Regions from separate parts of the Psychrobacillus sp. FSL W7-1493 genome, predicted to be linked through region 2. Evidence: riboswitches for the same ligand, from Rfam matches in the RefSeq annotation. Region 2 holds a riboswitch; each other region holds the start of a gene.
The links. A riboswitch is a leader RNA that binds a small molecule or an ion and turns the genes downstream of it on or off. The one in region 2 is predicted to bind lysine.
Positions count from the first base shown of each region.

Region 1: it holds a riboswitch for lysine, as region 2 does, so the genes downstream of both, MKX96_RS06245 (Na+/H+ antiporter NhaC family protein) here and MKX96_RS00490 (transporter substrate-binding domain-containing protein) in region 2, are expected to answer to the same signal.
Region 3: it holds a riboswitch for lysine, as region 2 does, so the genes downstream of both, MKX96_RS07695 (aspartate kinase) here and MKX96_RS00490 (transporter substrate-binding domain-containing protein) in region 2, are expected to answer to the same signal.

Region 1 covers NZ_JBBOSB010000001.1:1,242,747-1,245,022, forward strand. Annotated here, with positions in the region: gene MKX96_RS06235 (bifunctional metallophosphatase/5'-nucleotidase) at 1-44, shown strand, start outside; gene yunB (sporulation protein YunB) at 87-857, shown strand; lysine riboswitch at 908-1,092, shown strand; gene MKX96_RS06245 (Na+/H+ antiporter NhaC family protein) at 1,181-2,276, shown strand, end outside.
Region 2 covers NZ_JBBOSB010000001.1:99,437-101,712, forward strand. Annotated here, with positions in the region: gene MKX96_RS00485 (M23 family metallopeptidase) at 1-315, shown strand, start outside; lysine riboswitch at 451-633, shown strand; gene MKX96_RS00490 (transporter substrate-binding domain-containing protein) at 761-1,597, shown strand; gene MKX96_RS00495 (amino acid ABC transporter permease) at 1,702-2,276, shown strand, end outside.
Region 3 covers NZ_JBBOSB010000001.1:1,513,415-1,515,690, forward strand. Annotated here, with positions in the region: gene uvrC (excinuclease ABC subunit UvrC) at 1-877, shown strand, start outside; lysine riboswitch at 921-1,096, shown strand; gene MKX96_RS07695 (aspartate kinase) at 1,299-2,276, shown strand, end outside.

The DNA.
Region 1 (2,276 bases), 1.1 Mb from region 2:
AATGGTATGGAATAAAGGAACAACAAGATAAGTGTAGGGCATAATAGACCTCCTCGTTACATAAAAGTAATGAGGAGGTTTTTTCGTTGTTTTATCGCAAAAAGAAGAAGCGTTTCATATTTTTTAGCACTCAACGCAAATTAGCCATCTTTTTAACATGCTTTTTATTGTCAGTGGCTTGGGTATTTTATTATATAAATGCGCAACTTACTCCCACTTATTTACAATATGCTGAGGTGCAAACTAACAAGATTGCCTCTATGGTAATAAGTAAGGCGATTAACTCGCGTACGGCAAATGTTCTAGATGTAAACGATATTATTGAAGAGGTTCCTTCAGATAGCAAAAATATGGTCACAACCAAATTCAATACAGAAATTATTAACCGAGTGCTATCTGATACAAATAGTTTGGTTCAATCTCATCTAGAGCAAGCGGAGCAGGGGAATCTTTCTAGTCTTCCATACTTGGATGATATTGAGTATGATAAGCAAACAATGGAGGATCAAGGCGGGGTTGTATTCTTTGTTCCGATGGGGCAGGCTACGAATATTCCTTTAATAGGAAACCTTGGTCCGAAAATACCTATTCGATTCCATGTGATCGGAAACGTTCAGTCAAATGTGGTGCCCACTATTACCGAGTTCGGTATTAATAATGCGTATGTTGAAATTAGTATCCATATTAAGGTGAATGTACAAATCATCGTCCCGCTTGCTAGTAAAATGAGTGTAGTGGAACAGAATATACCGGTAGCCATGGGTCTAGTACAAGGGCAGGTTCCACACATTTATACAGGTGGGGATGGGTCGGCTGCTCCATCGGTGGAGGTACCTATACCGTTACCGGAAGATTAAAAAAACTTCATTTTTCTTAAATTACTGTTAGAATAGATAAAAATGAATAATAAATAGGTAGAGGCCGCATTACTTAATAGTATGTTACGGAAGGGTGACTCCAACGATCGTAATAGAAAGGAAGTTGTGCCGAAACTAAGTATGTCTAGTCAATGGCTGCTTAGTTGGGGTTATTTTGAACAAGAATAACACTGTCATTTATATGGGGACATATAGATGGGGAGCTACAAAAGTGAAACAAAGTGTTATAACTAAAATTTCATGTATAAGCCAACCTATAAAATACTATAGGTTGGCTTTTCTATTTTTAAGGAGGAACAGTTTTGGAGAATACAATTTTTTCGTTAGTGCCACCGTTATTGGCAATCATCATGGTTTTAGTGACTAAAAGGGTTTTGTTATCCTTAGGAGCAGGTATTCTCTCTGCAGCCTTACTAGTAGAGGGATTTAGCCCTGTTGGATCTTTGTTAATGTTATGGAATTCCTTTAAAAGCTCCTTCTGGGACGGGGGATTAAATGTATATAATATTTATATTTTATTGTTCATTCTCTTGTTAGGTGTAGTAACAGCTTTTGTCAGCCTGTCGGGAGGAAGCACGGCTTTCGCTAATTGGGCGATTAAGCGGATTAAAACGAAAAGAGGATCTAGACTATTAACAGCCTTTTTAGGAATTATTATTTTTGTGGATGATTATTTCAATGCATTAGCAGTAGGGCAAATCGCAAGGCCAATTACGGACTCGCATAAGGTTTCTCGTGCAAAGCTAGCTTATTTCATAGATTCTACATCGGCACCTATATGTGTGATCTCACCAGTTTCTAGCTGGGGAGCATTCTTAATTAGCCAGCTAGGTGTTATCTTTACAACACATGCTGTGACAGAATATACTCCGTTAGAAGCTTTTATTACAATGGCACCAATGAATTTCTATGTTATAGCTACTATAGCGATGGTGTTCTTTGCCGCATGGACAGATTTTGATCTGTTTGAAATGAAAAAGCATGAAAAACGTGCGAAGGAAACAGGAGTATTATTTGATCCAAATAAAACAAACCCGGGAGATATGGAAGGAGATTTTCCAGACAATCAGTATGGAAAAGTTTTCGATTTATTGCTTCCAATAATCTCTTTAGTAGTGGTAACGTTGGGATTGATGTTCTGGACAGGTTATCAGTTGTCTGGAGGAATTTTAGATATTTTTGTAATCTTTGAAAACACAGATGTTCCTTTATCCTTATTTATAGGTGGATTGGTAGCAAGTATTTTATCCTTCCTGTTGTACGCGCGCCAATTCAAGGTGAACCCAGATGCTAATATGCGCTACGTGTGGAAGGCGTTACGTACAGGTGTTCAATCTATGCTCCCTGCCATTATGATTCTTGTATTCGCTTGGGCATTGTCTTACCTCATTACAGCTT
Region 2 (2,276 bases):
AAACAATATTCTATAGTAGTAAAAGAAGGAGACGCGGTGAAGCAGGGACAAACAATTGGCCTTTGTGGAAATTCTGGAAACTCCTCTGAGCCTCATATACATTTTCAGGTGATGGATTCGTCTGATTATGTGAACTGCCATTCTATACGTATAAGTTTCAATGATGGGATTGAGCCAATTCAAGGCGATACAGTAACGACATACAAACCGAACGAAAAGTCAAAAATGGATGTCTTTGATAAAGTGGAAAATACATTTACTTTAGCAGATTTTTTCTTATTTATTCCCCGTATTATTGGTTCATTTTTTAAATAAGACTGTTCGTTTCTATTTAGAATAATGAAGTTATAAAAATAGTAATATTTTGATTAATCAATAGAATGTTTGTTGACAGATGAAAATCTCTATTGTAGACTATGAACAACTAATTGAATATAACCTCGCTTTTATAAGTGAGGTAGAGGCGCGATATTTAACAGTCCTTAGAGGAGCTTGAGATGCTTAGATACTAAGGAGAAGGAAATGTCGCCGAAGCTTGTAATAAACTCATTATTACATGCTGGGTCTGCAGTGAAGAATTGCAGGACTGTCCGTTATAAACGTCCCGGTTTATAATGGTGTGCTATCTCATGGGGAAAAGTAGAGGATTTAGGGCAACCATACATTATGACCTGAGTCTACCTCAAGTCTTTTTTTGTACAGTTGTCCTTTTTGTATGGTTGCATACATATAATAACTTTAAAAAAGGAGATTACTAGAGATGAAAAAGAGACTATTTACATTAACATTTTTACTATCCATTTTTTTATTGCTTGCTGCTTGTGGAACTAAAGAGGAAGAAAGCAGTGGATCAGCATCTGCTCAAGATACATTTACTGTAGGACTTGAGGCAGGATATGCCCCCTTCAACTGGACTCAAATGGACGACAAAAACGGTGGAGTAAAATTGGACGGTAACGCAGAGTATGCTGGTGGATACGATGTAGAAATTGCTAAAAAAATTGCAGAAGGCTTAGGTAAAGAACTGGTAATCGTTAAAACCGAATGGGACGGTCTAGTTCCAGCTTTAACTTCGGGTAAGATTGATGCAATTATTGCTGGAATGTCACCAACAGCAGAGCGTAAAAAAACAATCGATTTCTCTGAAAACTATTATACTTCCAACTTTGTTATGGTTGTAAAAAAGGGCGGAAAATTTGAGGGTGCCACTTCCATTCAAGACTTTAATGGAGCAAAAGTCACAGGCCAATTAAATACTTCTCACTACGGAGTGATAGACCAAATTAAAGGTGTAAAAAAACAGCCTGCATCAGATAACTTTCCAGCAATGCGTGTAGCACTGGAATCTGGTATGATCGACGGTTATGTATCTGAACGTCCAGAAGGAATTAGTGCTTCCTCTGCAAATGACAACTTCAGCATGGTTGAATTCGAAGAAGGATTTGTTGCAGATGAAGAAGAAACAGCTGTTGCAGTAGGATTGAAAAAAGGTAGCGATTTAACAGATAAAATAAATGAAATATTAGCAGGAATTTCAGAAGAAGAGCGTCAAGAAATTATGGATAATGCTATTTCCAATCAACCAGCTGCAGAATAAGTATACTAACGGCTGCTAATAAAAGCAGCCGTTTCATTTTTTAAAGTACTTACGCAATTGGTTAGTGGATGTTCGAGGCAACAGAAAGTGTAAGGAGGAAGACAATGAGTTTAGAATGGATTATCTCCATTATCACCAATAACTGGCCGATGTTTTTGCGTGGAGCAGGAGTAACCCTGTTGATTTCTATTATAGGAACTATTGTAGGAGCAATCATTGGATTATTAGCAGGCGTTATTAGGACCATCCCACTACCTGAAAAGAGGGTAAGTAGATATTTTTTAAAGCTGGTTAATCTTATTCTGTCCATCTATATAGAATTCTTCCGAGGGACACCAATGATCGTCCAAGCTATGGTCATCTTTTATGGATCATCACTGGCCTTTGGGTTAGATATGGATCGTTTACTAGCAGCAATTTTTATTGTATCTATTAATACGGGAGCGTATATGGCTGAAATTGTTCGGGGGGGAGTCATTTCAATTGATAAGGGACAATTTGAGGCATCACAAGCGATAGGGATGAATCACATTCAAACTATGCTATATGTTGTGTTACCCCAGGTTATCCGTAACATACTTCCAGCAACGGGCAACCAATTCATCATTAATATTAAAGATACCTCTGTTTTAAATGTGATAGGGGTAACGGAATTATACTTCCAAACGAAGTCTGTAGC
Region 3 (2,276 bases), 1.4 Mb from region 2:
AATATTTGTACCTAATACGACTGATTTAGAGTTAGCCTCTGAGTTGTTGGAAATGAAGGTTATTATTCCTCAAAAGGGTGCAAAAAAGAACCTAGTGGATTTAGCTCAAAAAAATGCTGCGATAGCTTTGAAAGAAAAGTTCCATTTGATTGAACGACAAGAGGAACGAACTGTAGGGGCAGTAGAAGAACTAGGTAGTCTTATGGGAATTGCCATGCCAAGCAGAATTGAGGCCTTTGATAATTCTCATATTCACGGTACCGATGCGGTTTCTGCCATGGTTGTATTCGTTGATGGCAGAGCATATAAAAAAGACTATCGGAAGTATAAAACGAAAACTGCAGCAAAGCATGATGACTATGGCGCTATGCGTGAGGTCGTTCGTAGACGTTACACTCGTGTACTAAAAGAGAGATTGCCTCTACCTGATTTAATCATTATTGATGGGGGTAAAGGACAAATAGAAGCAGCAAGAGAAATTATCGAGGATGAACTTGGCTTAGATATTCCAATTGCAGGACTAGCGAAAGATGCCAAGCATCAAACATCCTCCTTGTTATATGGTGACCCATTAGCGATTATCCCGATGAAAAGAACGAGTGAAGCATTCTATCTTCTTCAAAGAATTCAAGATGAGGTCCATCGATTTGCAATTACTTTCCATCGACAACAGAGAGGGAAGCATACAATTGCCTCCTCGTTAGATGGAATTGAAGGAATAGGTCCAAAACGTAAGAAAATGCTTCTTAAGCATTTTGGCTCCCTCAAACGAATGCAAGCTGCATCAAGAGAAGAACTAATAGAATCTGGACTCCCAAGTAAATTAGCTGATAATCTAATGGCTCATTTTCAGAAAAATTTATTGTCTTCTGAATAATCTTATGTTATCTTTAAAACAATTTAATATTCACTATTCAAACAGTGAAGATAGAGGTGCGAATTGCAAGAGTACTAATCGAGAGGATGAAAGATCCTACGACCGATTAGGAAAGGGTTGTTCGCCGAAACATAGAAAAGCTTTTCCTTTCCTATGTTGGTTCTGTATTTAAGAGATGCAGGACTGTCAGAATATATATTCTGGAGGGCTATCTCACATGGGCAATCATTTTTGACCGTGTATGAGAAGAGTTAGCTTTCCGCAAATATGTGGGAAGCTTTTTTTATTGTTTAGGAAATTATAAGATTATGAACCTGTGGATAAGTTGATGTCTAGTTCCAGCGCCTTGCCTGTCGGGGCAGGGATAGGCGCTTGCGCTTTTCTTGTTGTCCGCTCAAGGAGATAAAGGGGAGATAGGTAAATGAGTAAAATTGTGATGAAATTTGGCGGAACCTCTGTAGGCTCCATGGAGTTAATTGGTAACGTAGCAAAAAGGGTACAACTAGAAAAGGAGAAAGGACATGATATCGTCGTAGTTGTATCTGCCATGGGAAAAACAACAGATGACTTAGCGGAAATGGCTAGTAAAATCACTAACAATCCAACAAAAAGAGAAATGGATATGTTGCTTGCTACAGGAGAACAAGTAACTATGTCCTTACTTGCTATTCAGTTAAATTCACTTGGAGTGGAGACGTTATCTTTGACGGGTTGGCAAGCTGGAATAGTTACAGATGAAGTACATAGAAATTCAAAAATAAAACAATTGGATGGCCAGAAGATAAATGAGCATTTAATGGCTAATCGCGTAGTAATTGTGGCCGGCTTTCAAGGTATGTCGGAATTAGGGGAGATTACTACTTTAGGAAGAGGAGGGTCAGACACTACAGCCGTCGCCATAGCTGCAGCTATCGGAGCAGACATTTGTGATATTTATACGGATGTAGATGGCGTTTATACGTCAGATCCACGCTACGTATCTCATGCAAGAAAACTAGAACAGCTAGAATATGATGAGATGCTGGAGTTAGCTCATTTAGGAGCTGGAGTACTGCACCCTAGAGCAGTGGAATTTGCAAAGAACTATAAGATTCCATTACGAGTACGTTCAAGCTATGAAGAAACGGAAGGAACCATTTTAAAGGAGGAAGTAGATGTGGAGAATAATTTAGTAGTACGAGGGGTAGCTTTTGAATCAGATATAGTACGTTTAACGATTGAGTATACAGTGCCTTTTAATGGTTCACTCGCTTCCATATTTACTACCCTTGCCAATAACCATATTGATGTAGATATTATTGTCCAGTCGATTGTCGAAGGAATGAAGCCTACCGTTTCCTTTTCTATAAAAAAAGAATCTCTTTCGGAAGCAATTCACGTTTTAGAGAAAACTAAACAG